Regions from separate parts of the Rhizobium sp. RAF56 genome, predicted to be linked through region 3. Evidence: riboswitches for the same ligand, from Rfam matches in the RefSeq annotation. Region 3 holds a riboswitch; each other region holds the start of a gene.

Region 1 (6,501 bases), on a different contig from region 3:
GAGATTGCCATTTGCCCAATGTTTATCCGTCTCCCGGAGAGCATCATAGTAGGGCATTCGCTCGTCCCTAATTCGCTCTGGAACGATCTTGTTCCCCGGCAGCAAAGTTCCGGAACGCACGCAGAGAAGGTAATAGCAAACTGCTCTGGCGGTTCTCCCATTCCCCTCAACGAATGGATGTATCCAGTTGAGGCGCCATAAACCGTAGCCAGCGAGTTGAGTGGGACTCAGATTATCCCAGTTCTCGTGAATAAAGGAAATGAACCGATCCATTAAGTCGGGAACCGTATCAAAATGCGGGGGTATATGGTTTCCTACGTAGATAGGCTCTTCGCGGAAGCGCCCGCCGAACTGGGAGATACCTGCGACCGCGGCGTGATTCAACGCCCATAACATATACTTGTCGATCGACGTCGGGCCCTGCTCAATGCCAATTTCAATGAAGTTCGTCAACAAGTCGTACTGGCGGATTAGGTTCTTTTCCAAGAGCGCATTATAGAGTTCTGGATACTGTTTTTCTGTAACCAACATGGCATAAAAAAAGCCTGCCAAAGGCAGGCTCTCCCATAAATGAAGTTGTTACGCGCTAAGCAGCCTTACACTCTGCGAAGCTTGCCGGGCCGAGTCCTTTGTTATCTTGGAACCCTCTGGCGCGTTTCCATATGCAAAACTGGCTCGCTGCTCGATAAGCTGCGCTTCCGATACTTTGTGGGTGCGCGCGCGTTCAAGCAGACGATCCAAATCAGGACGTGCTGGTGCTGGCGTGATGACGGATTTACGAGCGGCCATACTCATTCTCCCCTTGGCATTGCAATTTGTTGCACGAAACAGTTAACAACCCTGCGCCAGCGTAACGGAAGCGACAGTCGTCATGACTAACATTCATCAGAGTTGCTGGTTCCGGCCCACTTAGGTGTTCGATGCTCTGACAGTAGCTGCTTCGGTCTATCTCGCCTAGCAGTTTTTGTGGTCTATAGAACGTCCAAGCTCATGCCAGCTATCGTCGCTTTCATTTTTTTGACACATATGTACACGCTTTGTACTCGGTCGCGGTTTAGCTGTCCAATCACATATAGGCGATGCGCGTGACCGTTTTTAAGCGCTGCAAGCGGAAGGGGGCGAATGATAGCCGCGCCGGCGCCGTTTCTGAGACGGTGGATGCAACTGGCTCCATCTAAATGGCAAGCAAGCCTGCCACCCACACGACAACGAAAATGACGCAGAAGATCAGCCGCAAGATTGCCGGAGCACGTGTTGTAAATCGCCGTGAACCGTCAGTGTAACGAGTGAAACGCCTACCTATCTAACAAATTGAAATCATTGGAGCGGGTGAAGGGAATCGAACCCTCGTATTCAGCTTGGGAAGCTGCTGCTCTACCATTGAGCTACACCCGCGACGTTTGGAGATTTCCAACAGTTCCTTGCCGGTGTCAAGGCGGAAAACGCGGTGGCTCCGGCGTTGCCGCGGTCTGGTCTTTGTGCGCGTCAGGCCGGCCCGCGGGCGCTTCAGCCGGCGGCCTCGATGATGAGGTTGGTGATCACGTCCGGCTGGGAGATCAGCGAAAGATGGCTGGCCTTCACTTCGATGGTCTTCGCCCCCATGCGCTTGGCCATGAACCGCTCGAGGTCGGGATTGATCGTCCGATCCTCGGTCGAAACCGCGTAAAAACTGGGCTTCGAGCGCCAGGCGGCTTGCGTGGTCTTGCCGGCGAGAAGGTCTTTGTGGAACGGTTCCTGTACGGCGTAGAGCACCTTCGCTCTTTCTTCCGGCAGGTCGCCTGCGAAATCGCGCAGGAACGCCTCCTCGCCGAGCCGTCCCTCGTCACCGTCGAAAACGATGCCGGCGGTCGCCGGCGGGGTGGGGAAGGTCTTGGCGAGCGCGGTATAATCCTCGCCGGCGTCCGGCGCGCGCGCGGCGACATAGACCAGCGCCGAAACGTTCGGATGGACGCCTGCCTCGGAGACGATCATGCCTGCAAAGGAATGCCCGACCAACACGGTCGGCCCGTCCTGGCGGGCCAGCACGCGCGAGACCGAGGCGGCGGCTTCAGGCAGCGTCGTCAACGGGTTCTGGACCGCCGTGACGTTGAACCCTGCGGACTGCAGCCGCGCGATCACCTCCGACCAGCAGGATCCATCCGCAAACAGCCCGTGCACCAGCACGACGTTGCGGGCTTTCACGGGGGCTGAGGATGCGGCGAAGCCGACGGTCGAAATCAGCTGCATTGAGCCGGCCGCAAGGGCGAGCGTGAACGTCCGTCTGTTCATCATCGTCGGAAACCTCAAGGTCGATCATGATGCAGAATCGATATGTAGGACCGTGTCCGCTCCTCAAGGGTGCGGCCCGACGATTTTTACTGAGTGCCTGATGCCGTCCTAGACCGTTTTTACGCAATTCCGGACGGAAAACCGTGTCACACTTTTCCTGGAATTGCTCTAAGCGCGCCTGGTGTCAGAGCCTGAAATGCTTCGACAGTTTCAGACCCTGGGCCTGATAGTTGGAGCCGAGGCCCGAGCCGTAGAGGCTGGAGGGCTGTTCCTGCATATGCTCGTAGACGAGGCGGCCGACGATCTGGCCGTCTTCTAGGATGAAGGGCACTTCGTGGCTGCGGACTTCGAGCACGGCGCGACTGCCGCGACCGCCTGCCGGAGCGTGGCCGAAGCCCGGATCGAAGAAGCCGGCGTAGTGCACGCGGAATTCGCCGACGAGCGGATCGAACGGCGTCATTTCCGCCGCATAGAGCGGCGGAACGTGCACGGCCTCGCGCGAGACGAGGATATAGAATTCGTCCGGATCCAGAATGAGTTCCGTGCGGCCGCGGCTATAGAGCGGCTCCCAGAAATCGAAGATGTCGTGCTGGTCTTTTTTGTCGACATCGACGACGGCGGTGTGGTGCTTGCCGCGATAGCCGATCAGGCCGGCCTTGTCGCCGGTAAGGTCGATCGAAAGCGCAATCCCGCCGCCGCTGACATTCGGCCGCTTGGCGGCGACCAGCGTCTCGCGCTCGTGCAGCGCCAGAAGCTCGGGCTCGCCGAGCAGCGCCTGGCCGACGCGGAAGCGGATCTGCGACAGCCGCGAACCGCGCCGCACGACGATCGGGAAGGTGCGCGGGCTGATCTCCAGATAGAGCGGTCCGGAATAACCGACCGGGATCTTGTCGAATTCCTGCGCATAGTCGGTAATGACGCGCGTGAAGATGTCGAGGCGGCCGGTCGAACTCTTCGGATTGGCCGAGGCCGACATGTCGGCCGGCAGGTCGAGCGCTTCCATCAGGGGCACGATGTAGACGCAGCCCGTTTCCAGGACGGCGCTTTCCGTGAGATCGATGACATGCAGGCTCAGCCGGTCGAGCTTGTCCGCGACACGATGCGAGGGGCCGGGCATGAAGCTTGCCCGGACGCGAAATGCCTTGGCGCCAAGCCTCAGGTCGAGGCTCGCCGGCTGGATCTGGTCGCGGTCGAGCGCTTTTTCGCTTCTGAGGCGCCCCGTGTCGAAAAGCGCCGAAATGGCGCGATCCGCCAAGATTCCTGTTTCGCGAGCCATCATGTCCCATCCATATTTTGCCGCCGACAAAACCAAAATCGAGGAATTGACGCAAGCCGTCAACGGCGGTATTGCAGTCTTATCCCGTGGTGATTTGGCCGGTCGGCTTGCAGCCACGTTAAACAAGTGGCTAAAAAGACCGGGGTTGGAACCGGTCTGCTTTCGCGACCGGTTTTTTTGTTTTGAAAGTGGTGATGGCATGAGCAAGACTTGGCGCCCCGCAACCCAACTCGTTCACGGTGGCACGCTCCGTTCGCAATATGGCGAGATGTCCGAAGCGATCTATCTCACACAGGGCTTCGTCTACGAGAACTCGGAAGCCGCCGAGGCCCGTTTCAAGGGCGAGACCGAGGGCTTCATCTATGCCCGCTACGGCAGCCCCACCAACGCCATGTTCGAAAAGCGCATGTGCCTGCTCGAAGGCGCTGAGGAGGGTCGCGCCACCGCTTCCGGCATGGCAGCCGTCGCCGCAGCGGTGCTCTGCCAGGTGAAGGCCGGCGACCATATCGTCGCGGCCCGCGCCGTCTTTGGCTCCTGCCGCTATGTCGTCGAGACGCTGGCGCCGAAATACGGCGTCGAGTGCACGCTGGTCGATGGCCGCTCGCTGGAAAACTGGGAAAAGGCGATCAGGCCGAACACCAAGGTCATGTTCCTGGAAAGCCCGACCAATCCGACACTCGAAGTCGTCGATGTCGCGGGCGTTGCGAAACTCGCCAATCAGGTCGGTGCCAAGCTGATCGTCGACAACGTCTTTGCAACCCCTCTCTTCCAGAAGCCGCTCGAACTTGGCGCGCATATCGTCGTCTATTCCGCGACCAAGCATATCGACGGCCAGGGCCGCTGCCTCGGGGGCATCGTTCTGTCCGACAAGAAGTGGATCGAGGAAGAGTTCCAGGAATATTACCGCCATACCGGTCCTGCCATGTCGCCCTTCAATGCCTGGACGCTTCTGAAGGGCATCGAGACGCTGCCGCTGCGCGTGCGCCAGCAGACGGAGAATGCGGCTGCCGTCGCCGATTTCCTCGCCGCGCATCCCAAGGTCGCAAAGGTCATCTATCCCGGTCGCAAGGACCATCCGCAGGCCGACATCATCGCCAAGCAGATGACCGGCGGATCGACGCTGGTTGCAGTCGAACTGAAGGGTGGCAAGGACGCGGCTTTTGCGCTGCAGAATGGGCTCGAGATTACGCGCATATCCAACAATCTCGGCGACTCCCGCAGCCTGATCACGCATCCGGGAACCACCACGCACAAGAACCTGACGGAAGACGCTCGCGCCGAACTTGGCATCTCGCCGGGCACCGTCCGCTTCTCCGCGGGCATCGAGGACACCACCGATCTCGTCGAGGACTTCGCCCGCGCGCTTGACAAGGTGTCGGCCTGACCGAACACCCGGCGGCTCGCGAAAGCGGCCGCCGATCGCCAAAAAAGACGCGCTAATAGTCAGGTTAACCCTGAATTTTAGCGTTAACAGTCGGTAAAGCTCCCGCAGCGTACTGTTCTAGAATGATTCGCCAACGATTTCTTGACGGGCGGCTCGGCCTGCGGCTATCGGTTGGTGTGTCAAAACTAGGCCACTCGCATATGTATCGCGCCCTAACACGAGGCATCGAGGTCGTCGTCGAACCGTTTTATCTGGAGGAGCAATCCGATCCAGACGACGATCGCTATGTCTGGGGCTACCGCATCGTCATTTCGAACAATTCGGTGCTGACGGTGCGACTGGTCAATCGATACTGGCACATCACCGATCAGAACGGCCAGGTCGACGAAGTCAGTGGCCCGGGCGTCGTGGGTGAACAGCCGAGGCTGAAACCGGGCGACACTTACGAGTATTCCTCCGGCTGCCCGCTCGATACACCATCGGGCATGATGTTCGGCCATTACCAGATGGAAACCGACGAGGGCGAACTGTTCGACGTCGCCATTCCGGCCTTTTCGCTCGATACGCCGGGCCTGCTACGCACGCTGAACTAGAGCAGATCAGCTTTTCTTTGAATCGCAGATCCGCTCTATCTTTTTGTTTTCACGAGCGCCTGCAATTGCCTCGGCAAGCGTCCGGCTATTCGGCCTCGGCGCTGACTTCCGCCGCCTCGAAACGATAGGTCGTCGAGCAGAATTCGCACGTGACCGCGATCTCGCCGTTATCCTGGGCCGCTTCGATGTCGTCGGCGGACAGGCTCTTCAGCACGCCCTTCAGCCTGTCGCGCGAACAGCTGCAGCGGTCGACTACCGACTGCGGTTCGAAGACGCGAACGCCGCGTTCGTGAAACAGGCGGAACAACAGCCGTTCCGTGCCGACCTGCGGGTCGGTGAGCTCATCCGCATCGATCGTCTCGACCAGCGAGCGGGCTTCGGCCCAGGCATCGTCCTCGATGCTGCCGGTTGCAACGATATCGCCATCGCCGCCATGGAGGTCGGGCTGGCGCATGCGTTCGGGCGCCTCGGGCAGGAACTGGGCGATCAGGCCGCCCGCCCGCCAGCGATGACGCGGCTTGCCCGCCGCATCGCGGTCGAAAAGCTCGGCAGCACTTAGCCGCACCCGCGTCGGGATCTGTTCCGACTGACGGAAATAGACGCCCGCGATCTCTTCGAGAGAGCGGCCGTCGAGCGGCACGATGCCCTGGTAGGGTTGCGAGTAGCGGCCCTGGTCGATGGTGAAGGCAAGCACGCCGGCGCCGAGCAGCTGCTCCGGCTCCGTTTCGCCGGCTGCCACGGCGCGCTCCAGCGCTTCCGCGTTGAAGCGAGCATAGGCGCGGACGTTTTCCGGCGTCGCGAAATCGGCGACCAGCATGTCGACCGGCCCGTCGCTCCTGGTCTGCACGGTGAACTTGCCGTCGAACTTCAGGGACGTGCCGATCAATACCGTCAGCACAACTGCTTCGGCCAGCAGCCGCGCCACCGGCTCGGGATAATCATGCCGGGCAAGAATGGCATCGAGAAGCGGACCCAGCTGG
Region 2 (6,501 bases), on a different contig from region 3:
CGACCTTTGCGCCGACCTCGCCGAGCACCTTGGTGGTGCAGCCCACATCAGCGCCGTGAGAGAGCACATCATGCGCCGTGCCTGCGCTTTAATCGTCTGGGCCGAAGCCGAAGAAAGCAAATTGGTTGAGGTCCAAGAAGGCCCGCCCTTCGATCCCGTGGTCTATTCCACGGCGGTGAATAGCCTTCACAGGCTTCTCCAATCGATTGGCCTCAACCCGCACCTGAAAGTTTTTGCTCCCGATTTGCGGAAATATGTCAGCGCCGTCATCGACGCTGGCGAGACGGTCGACATCGTGCCGGATCAGCCTGTCCCGGACGCCGAGCCAGTTAAGCGAGATGCCCGTGGGCGCGTACTGCGCGGAACGCCCGAACAGGCCGAGGCCGCACGGCGCATGCGCGAAACGGCGGCAAAGAAGAAGGCCGAGCGTGAGGCCGCCGAGCTGCGGATGGTTCGGGAGGCCGTCGAGAGCGCCAAGGCCGAGCACGCCGCACGACAGGCCGGGGGTGAACCCTGATGGCCAAGGACAGCAGCGAGCTAAGGGCTGACCTCGTACAGATGCTGATGTTCGACCGCCAGAGCGCGCTCTACCAGAACAATGCAGGTGCCGCCGTTCAGGCCAGCTCCCGGGTCGTCGACCTGCTGCTCGGACGCCTCGCCGACGAGGCCAAGGACGTCACGCCAATCGGGGTGGTGCAGACGGTCGTCGTCCATCAGCATTTGTGCATTGCCTGCCGTCAGCAGTTGGGGTTGGAGGCAGCGCCAGTGCATGCAGCCCTTACCGATGCCGAGCGGCTGCGCGTCGGCGGCTGGGACGAGCCCGACTTCGACCCCGATGCCGCCGCCGCTGGCCAGCCCGAACCCGCCGGCCCGTCCGCTATCCGCAAGCCCGCCACCATTTCCGTGCCGAAGCTTCCGACGCCGAAGCGCACCGTCAGGAGGGCTTGATATGGCAGCAGCACCAGCAGTGGCACGCAACAACACCACCCGACCGAAGGGCGTCACATGGGTCCCGTCGAAATGGCGCTCGACGTTCCGCCATCGCAAGCAACGGTTCTGGCTCGGGCACTACCCCGACAAGGCGGACGCGATCCAAGCCAGCGAGGACGCCCGCCTGCGCTTGGGCATCCCGCAAGCCCGGGCCGGTTCAAAGCGCGTCAACCGCCAGCCCGGCTATTGGGTGGCGCGCATCATGATCGACGGCAAGCGGCATTTTCTGGGCCGCTTCGATAGCGCCGCCGAGGCGGCGGCGGCGTATATGGCGGTGGCGTGGCAGGCAAGCGGCATGCCGCAGAGGCGGGAGAATGACGATGGACATTGCCAGAGGGCTTGGCCTGAAAGGATCAAGGCATGCCTCGGGAACCGAACAGGCAGGATCGTGCCAAGGCCAAAGCGGCTCGATCTCTGATGCCGCCAAGGAAAGCCTCCGCAGTCTAGTCTGGCAGCAACATCACGCTCACCAAATCCGACTGACGGTGATCGAGGGCGTCGTCAACCCTGGTGAATACCCATGCCTACAGTAGGCCAAGGCAGGCACTAGGACCTGAGCAAATTGCGTTCTGAAAGCCATACGAAGGCCAACAAAGACGCTCTGGCAGAGGTCCGATTAATGACTTGCCTCCGCCGAGAGGCTCTCAACCGAATTAGTCGTTGATAGACAGCGGGCAAAGCTCCACCGCGCCGATAGTGATTGCTGCGGCAGAACCCAAGCAATCGTAGTAGCAGATTTTGTTCATGCCACTCGTTCGCTCGCCGGTCTTAAAGCACATTACGGCTACCTGCTTACCGGCAACAACGTCGCCGTTGTGTTTCCACTGCGACGACAGCTGACCAATAGTCGAGCCGTTCGACTTCGCGTTGGTGTTGTGGTCGAACGTCGTATCAGCGAACGCTGCCGTTGCGAGCAGCGAGAGACCCGTTGCCAAAATCATCTTCTTCATGTTGTCTTCACACCCCTATTCGGCACGGACAATTCCCTGCCGCCTAACACATGGGATGAAAGCTGAGGCGCTGCTTGATTAGCGACGCCAATCTCTTGCTATCAGCTGCCAATTTTGGTGGGAACCTCTCAACCCAGCCAAATGGTTCTCCTCGGACGCCTTACCGAAGAAGCCAAGGACGCCACGCCGGTCGCGCAAGTCAACGTCATCTCCGATGGATATTCCTTCTGACTAAAGTCCGATCACTTGTGTTTCGATGCCAAAATCTTGCGCATCGCCGCCATGACTATCGGGCTACTCGGGGCCGCCATTGACATTGCCGTTGTCCACACCCCACTGTCTTTTTGCATCCAGAGAGGGCTTCGGCCCCGCCAACCAGCCTTGACCGGCAACGGTGGTACGACGATGTGGCCCAACGGGCAACAATTGGTCGTCAGCCCTCCAGATGCGTGTGCAACTCTGGAGGTTTTTATGCTTTCACGACGTGGTTTTCTGGTTGGAACGGGTGGTCTGCTCACGGCGGCGTTCGTCAACGATGCGCAGTCATTTGTGCTTCGGAACGACCAGCCGCTGCTGGTCACGCCCCCGCAAATTGCCCAAACCTTGTTCTGGTATGACAATGATGAACAGGGCTTGATGCTGACGATCGGCGAGTGGGATGTCTGCCCACCACCACCAACGTGGCGCGAATTCTTTGTCAGCGAAGGCGTACCGCACGGGACGGAGCCGGACGCGGACCGCATATGGACGGAGCACAACATTGAACCGGCGGACTACGATGAGCAGGTTGATGGATTGTGGTGGGAGACCCGGTTCGACCTTAAGACTGGCCCGACTGCCAAAGCCTATCATCTTTTGAGGAAGCTCGATCTCGGTCCTACTCTCAAGCGTTCAACCGAACAGTCGCACCTGGTGTTCCGCGAGGGTGATCTTAGCAATCAAGACAGCCGCTGGGTCGACGCACGCAACCACCTCACCCTGTCCCTGTTGCAGGCCCGGCTGATCGATTTGAAGCTTCCCATCAGCATTGCAAAGGGAGCCTGATGCGCATCCAAAAGACGAACTCACAGTGGATCGAGCAACCCCAGATGGCTGTGGAGAACTCCTTGCTCGAAAGCCGGAAAGCCCAGCGTCACGACGCAGAACGAGATCTTTGCGCTGGAGCGCGCCCTCCTGGCGCAGGAGACGCACCAGAAGTAGCCTGAGGGCGTCATGAATTATCTTAGCACCGAGGAGGGCAAGAAACGCGGTATCATGGGCGCGGTCGCCGCCGGGCTGCTATCAGTCCCGCAGGCCAAGGAGTTCACGAGCCAGCAGCGGGGGCAACCACAGCGTCTCAAGATGTAGCAAAGGAGGCATATGATTTCTTCGCCTCGTCAGTATACAGCCACGCGACGCCGTGCTCGATGGCCCGCTCCCAGACCCAGTCGAAGTCTGCGGGCGACCACTGGAAATTGGCGTCTTGTTTCATGCCGAGCCCTTCCATGATCTCGCCGCCCTCCCAGAACAGGAGGTCGGCGAGGTTCATGTTTTCGCGTTCGGTGCGTTCGGCAATGAACTGCCTGCGGCACTCCTGAATACCCCATTCGCGGTCGGTCTCACTGTACCGGCCTTTGGCGTCGAACCAGCGACCGCTTTTCTGCATGACCTCATCGAATTGGCTCGAGAGGAAATCGTTGAAGTCTTCTTCTTCTTCGGGGGAAAGGAGCGTGTGTGTCATGCCCCCAATTTAAACCAGCGGCTATCCTTTTCAAAGGACATAACGGCCACGCCGTATCATCGGCCGAGGCCGCTCGGGGGCGTGGCCTAAAGCTTTGACTTTGTAGCCCCGACACCCGCCATGTTGGTCAAAATCTTAGCCTTTCCGGTGCAGACAGGATATCGCACGCAGCTCAGGAAGGCACCGTAACGCCCGGATCGTTCGATCAGCCATCCATCCTTGCACGCTTGGCATGATGGATAGGTCGCTGCGCAATTACACTCGACCTCCGTTGATCCGTCTCGATATCTTGGAAGTCCAACACCACAGGACGAGCAAGCGGGTAGCAAATTTCCGCAATGTTGCACGTGCTCGCAGCGATACCAGGTTCGACCATCCTGGCCCCGCACGTCCAGTAACCTTCCGCCACACTCTCCACACTCGTGCGCCGTCTGTCCGGCGCCAGCTCCCCGTAAAATGCCATATTCGGGGTCCTTGTTGAGTTCGGTCACAAAGGACGATGGTCTCGAGTTCGAGGCGAGGATCGTCATGGTGTGGCGGGCCCGGGTCATTGCAACATACATGACCCGCCGCTCTTCGGCGTTTTCGAACAACTCCTCCTCCGGCGATACCAACGCAAGCAAGGGATCGTCGACGATCTCGGAGGGGAAGCCCATTCGGCCGCTGTCCGCGCTCAGAAGTATCACATGATCGGCTTCGAGGCCCTTTGATGCATGGATTGTCTTGAAGCTAATGTGCAGCCGGGGGAAACGCCGTTTCAGATCAATGATGTCCGGCGCGAGAAAGCGATACCGTCCCAGCAGCAATACGCTTGCCGTGTTCGTGGGCTCAATCCTGGCGGACATTCCTGCCAGAACTTCGCCGAGCTTTTTTTCCTCCTCGCCCCTCGGCGTCATCACGATCCCGATGGCCGGTTCGGTTGCATTCCCTGCCGGAACGATCTGCTTGGAGATCTGGGCCGGGTTTTTCAGCACGAATGTTCTGGCCGCGTATGCGATCTGGTCTATCGATCGGAAGGTGCGACCAAGATCTACAGTCCGATGGACGCCGGTCTCTCCGTTGAAGCTGCCACCAAATTCATCGCCGAAGTGACGCATTAGGTGGATGTCAGATCCCGCAAAGCGGAAGATCGATTGCCAGTCGTCGCCAACAGCAAAGACGCGGACGTCCGGGTGCTGGATTTTCAGTGCCTTCACCAACCTGGCACGGCTCTGTGAGATATCTTGGAATTCGTCGACGAGGATGTGGCGGAACGGGCTGACATACCGTCCAGTTTCAGCATAGTGAGCGGCTCGCAGGATCATATCTTCGAAATCGATCCTCCCAGCAAGCCGCTTCTGATATTCCGTGAAAACTGGCACGAAGACGTCGAGGAACGCTTTGGCGCGACTACCCAAGTTAAGTCGTTCTGACTTCGTCTCGCAGTCAGGGACGCTGTAGCCTCCGCTCTTGAACTTGCGCAGGAAAGTGCCGAGCAGTTGTGAAAACGCATCGACCTGCTTCAACTCTATTACGCGGTCGAAGATCGTCTCAGCGGGGCGAGGTTTTAGCGTCACATGCGGTGCGAGCTTTTCAGCCAACGCGCTGAGAAGACGCCCCTCCTGCCGCTCGAAGCTATATGTCTCGATAAGTGTGGTTTCATAGGCCGCGTGAACCTCGCGCTTCCATTCCATACCCGCCAGATACTCGTCGCGATTGACGAAAGGCGCGGTGATCTGCCGCTCGCTGCCATCCGGCATTTTCTGAAGCCGCACACCGAAATGCTCGATGTAGACACCATTTTCGGTCAGACGAAAATCCGGGCAATAGTCGCGGCGTCCGGTCTCCCGGATCTTGTGTTCGTAGTTCGGCTCATACTCGTACTCAACGCCGTTTTCATAAAGCCAATTGGCGATCTGCAATTCTTCGTAACTCTTGACCTTCTCCCCCTGCAGAGTGCGCAGATCCTGCTTTTCAATATGGGTGTAAAAATCGTGCTTGGTCTTGAAGTCCCACTCGGTCTTCGGCTCGATCAAAAAGTGAGCGAACCACTTGATGATCGCCTTGGACACTTCCGGATGTGTCCGAACAAGATCCATCAAAATCTCTTTGATGGTGTTGGTGAATGCCACATCATCGGTGGCGTGTTTGGCAAGCGCAGGTTTCGATCCCTCGACCGTTCCGATTATGTCGTAGGCAAGCGCGTGAAACGTCCGCGCCACGATCGGAACGCCGGAACGGGCCTCAACCCGCTCCGACATTTCTTCGGCGGCGTTCTTTGCAAATGCCAGCAGCAGTATTTCGTCCGGGCGGCGGATACCGGCCTTGACGAGATAGGCGGCCTTGGCAGTGATGACGCTGGTCTTTCCGGATCCGGCACCAGCTAGCACGAGCGTTGCGTCCTCGTCCACCACGACAGACAGGCGCTGTTCCGGCGTCAGAGGCTTGCTTTCGATCGTATCGAAGAAGTCCTTCCAGCGTTCGAGCTCGGCAGGAACAAAAGTCGCGAGGGCGCTCGTTCTCATCGTGCCAGGATCTGCGGTGAAACTTCTGACAAGTGCAACACGCTCGGCTTGCTCGGCTCCGATGGCGTCTGGCTGGAGTTTCGATAGCAGCGAGGTCTCAAGGGCCCTGGCATCGCTCAAAAGAGGCCCGAGTTCGCAGGCAGCAGGATAACGAGCTGGCTTGGCCAGTTCAGCAACCGCGCAATGAACTCGCAGTAAGCGATCTGCTTCACGCTCCAGCGCCAAAAGATTGAACCCGATCCAGGCGCTTTTGACTTCTTCAGCGAACATGCACCCGTCAGGATATCGGAGACCACGCATAACGAAGTTGCGCTCTGCCGTCGTGACGGTCATGGTG
Region 3 (6,501 bases):
TGGGCAAAGGCGACGGCCTTCTGTTCGTCGGCATCGAGCGTACGGTCCCAGCGGGCACGCGTATCGAGCTTGCCCTTCAGGCGTCCGAGGCCGACCTTTTCTATCGCCGCTTCGACGTCCGCGTCGGGATAGGTGCTCAGATCCTCGGGGAAAGCCACCGCCTCGCGCAACGTGCCGCCGGGCACATAGGCGGTGTGCGGGACGAAGAGCATGCTCTCTCTCGAAGGGAGGTCGATCTTGCCGCTGCCGCAGCGCCACAATCCGGCCAACGCCTGGAACAGAAGCTTCCTGTTCACGCCGTGGTCGCCGTTGACCATGATCCGCTCGCCTTCGTTGATCGTCACGGTTCCCTCGCGAATGCGGAAACCGTTTTCGGCGATATCCTCGGTGCTCCTGGTCGAAACGACGAGATCTTCAAGCGTCAGCTTGCCGGGATCGGACTGGTCGACGGCGATGGTGTTGGCAGGCTGTGCACCCGTATCCATCTCCAGCAGCGCCTGGCGAAAGTCGGTCACGCGCATCAGCGTCGCACGCCATTCGGCGATAGGCCCGAAATTCGCGACATACCAGCGAAGCGCGGTGTTCACCTGGTTGAACGCCCCGACCACCATCATCAGCTGGCCGAAGGTGAGGCCGCCAGTGAAATAGGCGGGCGCGGCGACCAGGATCGGGATGACGAGCACCATCCAGCCATAGCTTGCCGACACCCAGGTCAGGTTGGTGTTGGCGATCGCCAGCTGGCGAATGACTGACAGCACGGAGGAGATATCGGTATTGATGCGCCGGCGCTCGTTTTCCTCGCCGCCCGCGACCGTGATTGCCGCCATGTTCTCGCTGGCGTGCATCAGCGAAAAGCGCAGCTCCGCCTCCTTGGAGTAGCGATCGGCATTGAGCCGCACGAGCCGGCGCCCGACGAGTTGGCTGAGGAACGACGCGGACGCGGCGTAGAGGATCGCCGCCCAGACCATGTAGCCGGGGATGGAAAAGCTTCTGCCGTAAAGATGGAAGATGAAACCGCTCGACAGCTCCCAGAGCACGCCGATGAAGCTGACAAGCAGGATCGTCGACTGCACGAGCCCGATGGCAAGCCCGGTCGTGCTCTCGGACAGCAGCCGCGCATCTTCGTGAAGGCGCTGGTCGGGATTGACGCCGATGAGGCCGGAGGCGGCGAGCCTGAGCGCGCGCTTGGCCTGCAGCCATTGATTGACGAGATCGCGCACCAGACCTTCGCGCATGTAGAGCGCTGCCATCTGGTTGAACCAGGCCTGGATCACATTGAGGACCAGTAGCGAGCCGGCAATGATGCCGAAGACGCCGAGCTGATGAAGGAACTCGGAGCCGTCGCGTCGCGCCAGTGAATCGTAGAACGGCGCGTTCCATTCGTTCAGCATCACCTGGACGTAGGCCGTCAACAGAATGACGGCCAGCAGTGCGACCACCAGTGCGATCAGCTTGAGGCGAACGGGAGAATTCCAGAAGGCCGAGAACATCATTTTCAGGCGAGATAAGACACTCAGATCGTAACCAACGCGATCACTTTTAAGAATGCCGGGCTTGCCTTTGGTATCAACGGCCATCACGCTTTCCTGCAACGCTCTCCCACTCACATACTCATGGCCAACCCGCATGTCCATCCATGCCCCCCAGAAGCGCATCCGCGCCTGCGGTTCTTAGCCCTTGAACCGTACTCCTCAGATCGCTAGCTTGCGCCCCAAACGTTAGGAAAACCTTCCAATGCAGTTTAAAGGCACGTCTCAATACATCGCCGACAAGGATCTCATGGTCGCCGTCAACGCCGCGATCCGGCTGGAGCGTCCGCTCCTCGTCAAGGGAGAACCGGGAACCGGCAAGACGGAACTCGCGCGCCAAGTCGCCGCCGCCCTCGGCCTCGACCTCATCGAATGGGCCGTCAAATCGACCACCAAGGCCCAGCAGGGCCTCTACGAGTATGATGCAGTCTCGCGCTTGCGCGACAGCCAACTCGGCGACGCTCGAATCAACGACGTGTCCCAATATATCCGAAAAGGAAAGCTCTGGCAGGCCTTCACGACACCCCAAAAATGCGTACTGCTGATAGACGAGATTGATAAGGCGGATATCGAATTCCCGAATGATTTGCTGCAGGAACTCGATCGGATGGAGTTTCATGTCTACGAGACGGACGAAACCATCCGCGCGCTCCATCGCCCCATCGTCATCATCACGTCCAACAACGAGAAGGAACTGCCGGACGCATTCCTGCGCCGCTGCTTCTTTCACTACATCCGCTTTCCCGATGCCGAAACGCTGTCGCAGATCGTGGAAGTGCATTATCCCGGCATCAAGCGTTCCCTGGTCAGCGCCGCCCTGACCCGCTTCTTCGAGATCCGCGACGTGCCGGGCCTGAAGAAGAAGCCGTCGACCTCGGAGGCGCTCGACTGGATCCGGCTGCTGGTCGCCGACGATGTCGACCCTTTGACGCTCGGCGCCGACGCGAAAAACGCGCTGCCGAAGCTGCACGGCGCATTGCTCAAGAACGAGCAGGATGTGCACCTCTTCGAGCGGCTCGCCTTCATGGCGCGCAGGCAGTAACAGCCGCTCCCCGCGCCCGGTTGATTTTGCGCCAATCCGGCGCTATTTAAGGCCCGTGGTGATTTGGCCGGCCGGCTTGCAGCCACGTTAAACAACTCGCTAAAGGGCCGCGTGCGGACCGGTAGCGATTTTTTCGCGGCCGGTTTTTTGCATTTGTCGAGTATAGCCATGCCCATCAGGATTCCCGATACGCTGCCCGCCTTCGAAACCCTTCTCAACGAGGGCGTGCGGGTGATGACGGAAACGGTCGCGATCCGTCAGGATATCCGGCCCCTGCAGATCGGCCTGCTCAATCTCATGCCGAACAAGATCAAGACCGAAGTGCAGATGGCGCGCCTTGTCGGCGCCTCGCCGCTACAGGTCGAACTGTCGCTGGTGCGCATCGGCGGCCACAAGGCCAAGAATACTTCCGAGGATCATCTGCTCTCCTTCTACCAGACATGGGATGAAATCAGGCACCGCAAGTTCGACGGCTTCATTATCACCGGCGCCCCCATCGAGCTCCTCGACTACGAGGAGGTGAGCTACTGGGACGAGATGCGGCAGATCTTCGACTGGACCGCGACCAATGTGCACTCGACGCTCAACGTCTGCTGGGGCGCGATGGCGGCAATCTACCATTTCCATGGGGTGCCGAAACATACGCTGAAGGAGAAAGCCTTTGGCGTCTATACGCACAGGAACCTCAAGCCGGCGTCGGTCTACCTCAACGGCTTTTCGGACGATTTCGCCATTCCGGTGTCGCGCTGGACGGAAGTGCGCCGTACCGACATCGAAAAGCAGCCGAGCCTCGAAATCCTGATGGAATCCACCGAAATGGGCCCCTGCCTGGTGCGGGAGCAGGCCTGCAACCGGCTCTACATGTTCAACCACGTCGAATACGACTCGACGTCGCTTGCCGACGAGTATTTCCGCGACGTGAACGCGGGGACGCCGATCAAGATGCCGCACAACTATTTCCCGCACAACGACGTGGAGTTGCCGCCGCAAAATCGCTGGCGCAGCCACGCGCATCTGTTCTTCGGCAACTGGATCAACGAGATTTACCAGACCACGCCCTACGACCTGGAAGAGATCGGCACCGACAGGGACTGACGTCATGTACATCCCCTTCTTCCTAAAGCTGAAGGAAGCGAAGATCCCGGTAACGCTGCGGGAATTCCTGTCGCTTCTGGAAGGAATGGAGAAAGGGATCGCCGACGACGATGTCGAGGCGTTCTACTATCTGGCGCGCGCGACGCTCGTCAAGGACGAGCGCTTCATCGATCGCTTCGACCAGGTCTTCGCCGCCTATTTTAGGGGTGTCGAGGCGATCGGCGGCGGCGCCGGGACGGAAGCGGTGCCGATCCCGGAAGACTGGCTGCGCAAACTCGCCGAGAAGCATCTGACGGACGAGGAGAAGAGGCTCATTGAGGCGCTCGGCGGCTTCGACAAGCTGATGGAGGCCTTGCGGCAGCGTCTCGCCGAGCAGAAGGGCCGCCACCAAGGCGGATCGAAATGGATCGGCACGGCTGGAACATCGCCGTTCGGCGCCCATGGCTACAATCCCGAAGGCGTGCGCATCGGCCAGGAGACCTCCCGCCACCGCCGCGCGGTCAAAGTCTGGGACCGGCGCGACTTCAAGAACCTCGACGACAATGTCGAGCTCGGAACGCGCAATATCAAGGTGGCGCTAAAGCGGCTGCGTCGCTGGGTGCGCGAGGGAGCCGCCGACGAACTGGATCTTTCAGGCACGATCCGCTCGACCGCCGAGCATGGCTATCTCGACGTCAAGACCCGGCCGGAGCGGCGCAACGCCGTAAAACTCCTGATGTTTTTCGATGTCGGCGGCTCGATGGACGGTCATATTCGCGTCGTCGAGGAGCTTTTTTCGGCCGCACGGTCCGAATTCCGGCATATGGAATATTTCTACTTCCACAATTGCATCTACGAAGGCGTATGGAAGGACAATCGCCGCCGGCGCGTCGACGTGACCGCAACCACGGACCTCGTGCGCACCTTCGGTTCGGACTATCGCGTCTTATTTGTCGGCGATGCCTCGATGAGCCCCTACGAGATCACCCATGTCGGCGGTTCGGTCGAGCATTGGAGCCCTGAGGCGGGCGGCATCTGGCTCAATCGCGTGACCGATCATTTCCGCCGCTGTGTCTGGCTCAATCCGGTTCCCGAGGACTATTGGGGCGGCACCAACTCGATATCGCTCGTCCGCAATCTCCTGGGTGGGCGCATGTATCCGCTGACACTCGGCGGGCTCGAGCGCGCGACGCGGGAACTTTCGCGCTGAGGGCAGCCGCGTTGGGCGACCCGTTGTCAGGCAGAATTTCTCTTCCTCAGGCGATTGCGGATTGCGACAAATGGAGGCAGGGTCTGCCATCCAGTATTCAGCGACGAACGGACAGCGGCGATGGCTAAGGCGACTTTGGAACGGGAAGTATTCGGCAAGACCGCGGACGGCAAAACGGTGCACCGTGTCAAGATCGCCGGCGGCGGGCTAACCGCGCATGTGCTTAGCTGGGGCGCGGTCATCCAGGATCTCAGGCTTGCGGGGCACGCGCCGCCGTTGACGCTCGGCTTCGACAATTTCGACGACTACCTGCACCATTCCTCCTATTTCGGAGCCACGCCCGGCCGTTGCGCCAACCGCATCGCCGGCGGACGCTTCACGCTCGACGGCAAGGCCTATCAGCTGGAACGCAACGAAAAGGGCGTCACGCATCTGCATGGCGGCAGCGACAACGTCGCCAAGCGCAACTGGACCATCGTCGAGCACGACACCGATCGCGTCATCCTGAAGATCGTCGATCCCGACGGCCGCGCCGGCTATCCCGGCAACTGCACCATCCAGGCGACCTATTGGGTTCACGGCGATGGCGAGCTCTCGGTCACCTACGAGACGATCAGCGATCAGCCGACGCTCGCCAACGTCTGCCAGCACGCCTACTTCAATCTCGACGGCGAGGAGACGGCACTCGGCCACGACCTGATGATTGCGGCCGACCACTATCTGCCGACCGACGAGCAGCAGATACCGACCGGCGAAGAGCGCCCCGTCGAGGGCACTGCCTTCGACTTCCGGGAGATGTCGCCGATGAAGCGTTTCCATGACGGCGAACAGGCGCTCTACGACCACAATTTCTGCCTGTCGCGCGAGCGCACAGCCAAGCGCAGCGTGGTGCTCGCCCGCAGTGTCAATTCCGGCGTAGCGCTCGAGGTGCGCACCACCGAGCCCGGCGTCCAGTTCTACGCTGCCTTCAAACTCAACGTTCCCGTCCCCGGCCTCGAAGGCCGCAAATACGGCCCCTTCGCCGGCTTCTGCCTCGAAACCCAGGTATGGCCTGATGCCATCAACCATGAAGGTTTCCCGAGAGCGGTACTGCGTCCCGGCGAAGTACTGCGGCAGGAGACGGACTACATATTCACGCGAAGCTGAGCATATTCTCTTTTAAGCCGGGCTCCATGAGCCCAGGTCGCTTGCTGACAAAGCAGTCTTTTTTTTTGCGAGCGCGTCCGTTCTCTCCGTCTTCCCGGCCTTGAGCCGGGATCCAGCCGCGCCGCGTCGGCGGCGCGAAAGAGTCTTTTGCGCGCAAGGACTTGCGCGCGCTGGACCCCGGATCGAGTCCGGGGTGACGGCGGATAGCGGCGCAGTCCCGTAAGCCGGTGGAGTTTGTCAACAGTTTAAGCCGGCACCACGAGCGGGGCTTTTTCTGTGGTCATACTTGCCAACTGGTTCCAAATAGGTTCTAATTCACAGCCATGGATAAAACCAATCTGATCGCCGAACTCGGCAGTCGCGGCTTGAGGGGCGAGGCCATGAGCGGGCCGCTCTACAAGCGGCTGGCGCTGGCGCTGACCGGATTGATCGAGGAAGGGCTCTTGAAGCCCGGGGCGGCGCTGCCGCCGGAGCGCGAGCTCGCGGAAGCCCTGCAGGTC

The links. Region 3 has a riboswitch for S-adenosylmethionine ahead of metA (homoserine O-acetyltransferase MetA). Riboswitches for the same ligand answer to the same signal wherever they lie in the genome.
Region 1: linked by a shared signal. The riboswitch ahead of AB4048_RS16460 (O-succinylhomoserine sulfhydrylase) and the one ahead of metA (homoserine O-acetyltransferase MetA) in region 3 are both predicted to bind S-adenosylmethionine.
Region 2: linked by a shared signal. The riboswitch ahead of AB4048_RS12555 (hypothetical protein) and the one ahead of metA (homoserine O-acetyltransferase MetA) in region 3 are both predicted to bind S-adenosylmethionine.

The regions. Positions count from the first base shown of each region.
Region 1 is NZ_JBFRDU010000018.1:7,745-14,245, reverse strand. Features, by position in the region: gene AB4048_RS16480 (Fic family protein) at 1-552, opposite strand, end outside; tRNA gene AB4048_RS16475 (tRNA-Gly) at 1,322-1,395, opposite strand; gene AB4048_RS16470 (alpha/beta fold hydrolase) at 1,507-2,271, opposite strand; gene AB4048_RS16465 (2'-deoxycytidine 5'-triphosphate deaminase) at 2,453-3,547, opposite strand; SAM riboswitch at 3,621-3,699, shown strand; gene AB4048_RS16460 (O-succinylhomoserine sulfhydrylase) at 3,744-4,928, shown strand; gene apaG (Co2+/Mg2+ efflux protein ApaG) at 5,129-5,521, shown strand; gene AB4048_RS16450 (Hsp33 family molecular chaperone) at 5,607-6,501, opposite strand, start outside.
Region 2 is NZ_JBFRDU010000012.1:124,172-130,672, forward strand. Features, by position in the region: gene AB4048_RS12535 (hypothetical protein) at 1-517, shown strand, start outside; gene AB4048_RS12540 (hypothetical protein) at 517-948, shown strand; gene AB4048_RS12545 (hypothetical protein) at 950-1,408, shown strand; gene AB4048_RS12550 (hypothetical protein) at 1,644-1,940, opposite strand; SAM-I-IV-variant riboswitch at 2,282-2,377, shown strand; gene AB4048_RS12555 (hypothetical protein) at 2,412-2,984, shown strand; gene AB4048_RS12560 (hypothetical protein) at 3,153-3,287, shown strand; gene AB4048_RS12565 (hypothetical protein) at 3,277-3,585, opposite strand; gene AB4048_RS12570 (UvrD-helicase domain-containing protein) at 3,747-6,497, opposite strand.
Region 3 is NZ_JBFRDU010000009.1:176,978-183,478, forward strand. Features, by position in the region: gene AB4048_RS10280 (ABC transporter ATP-binding protein/permease) at 1-1,577, opposite strand, end outside; gene AB4048_RS10285 (AAA family ATPase) at 1,735-2,571, shown strand; SAM riboswitch at 2,617-2,694, shown strand; gene metA (homoserine O-acetyltransferase MetA) at 2,740-3,666, shown strand; gene AB4048_RS10295 (vWA domain-containing protein) at 3,671-4,855, shown strand; gene AB4048_RS10300 (aldose epimerase family protein) at 4,976-6,001, shown strand; gene AB4048_RS10305 (GntR family transcriptional regulator) at 6,325-6,501, shown strand, end outside.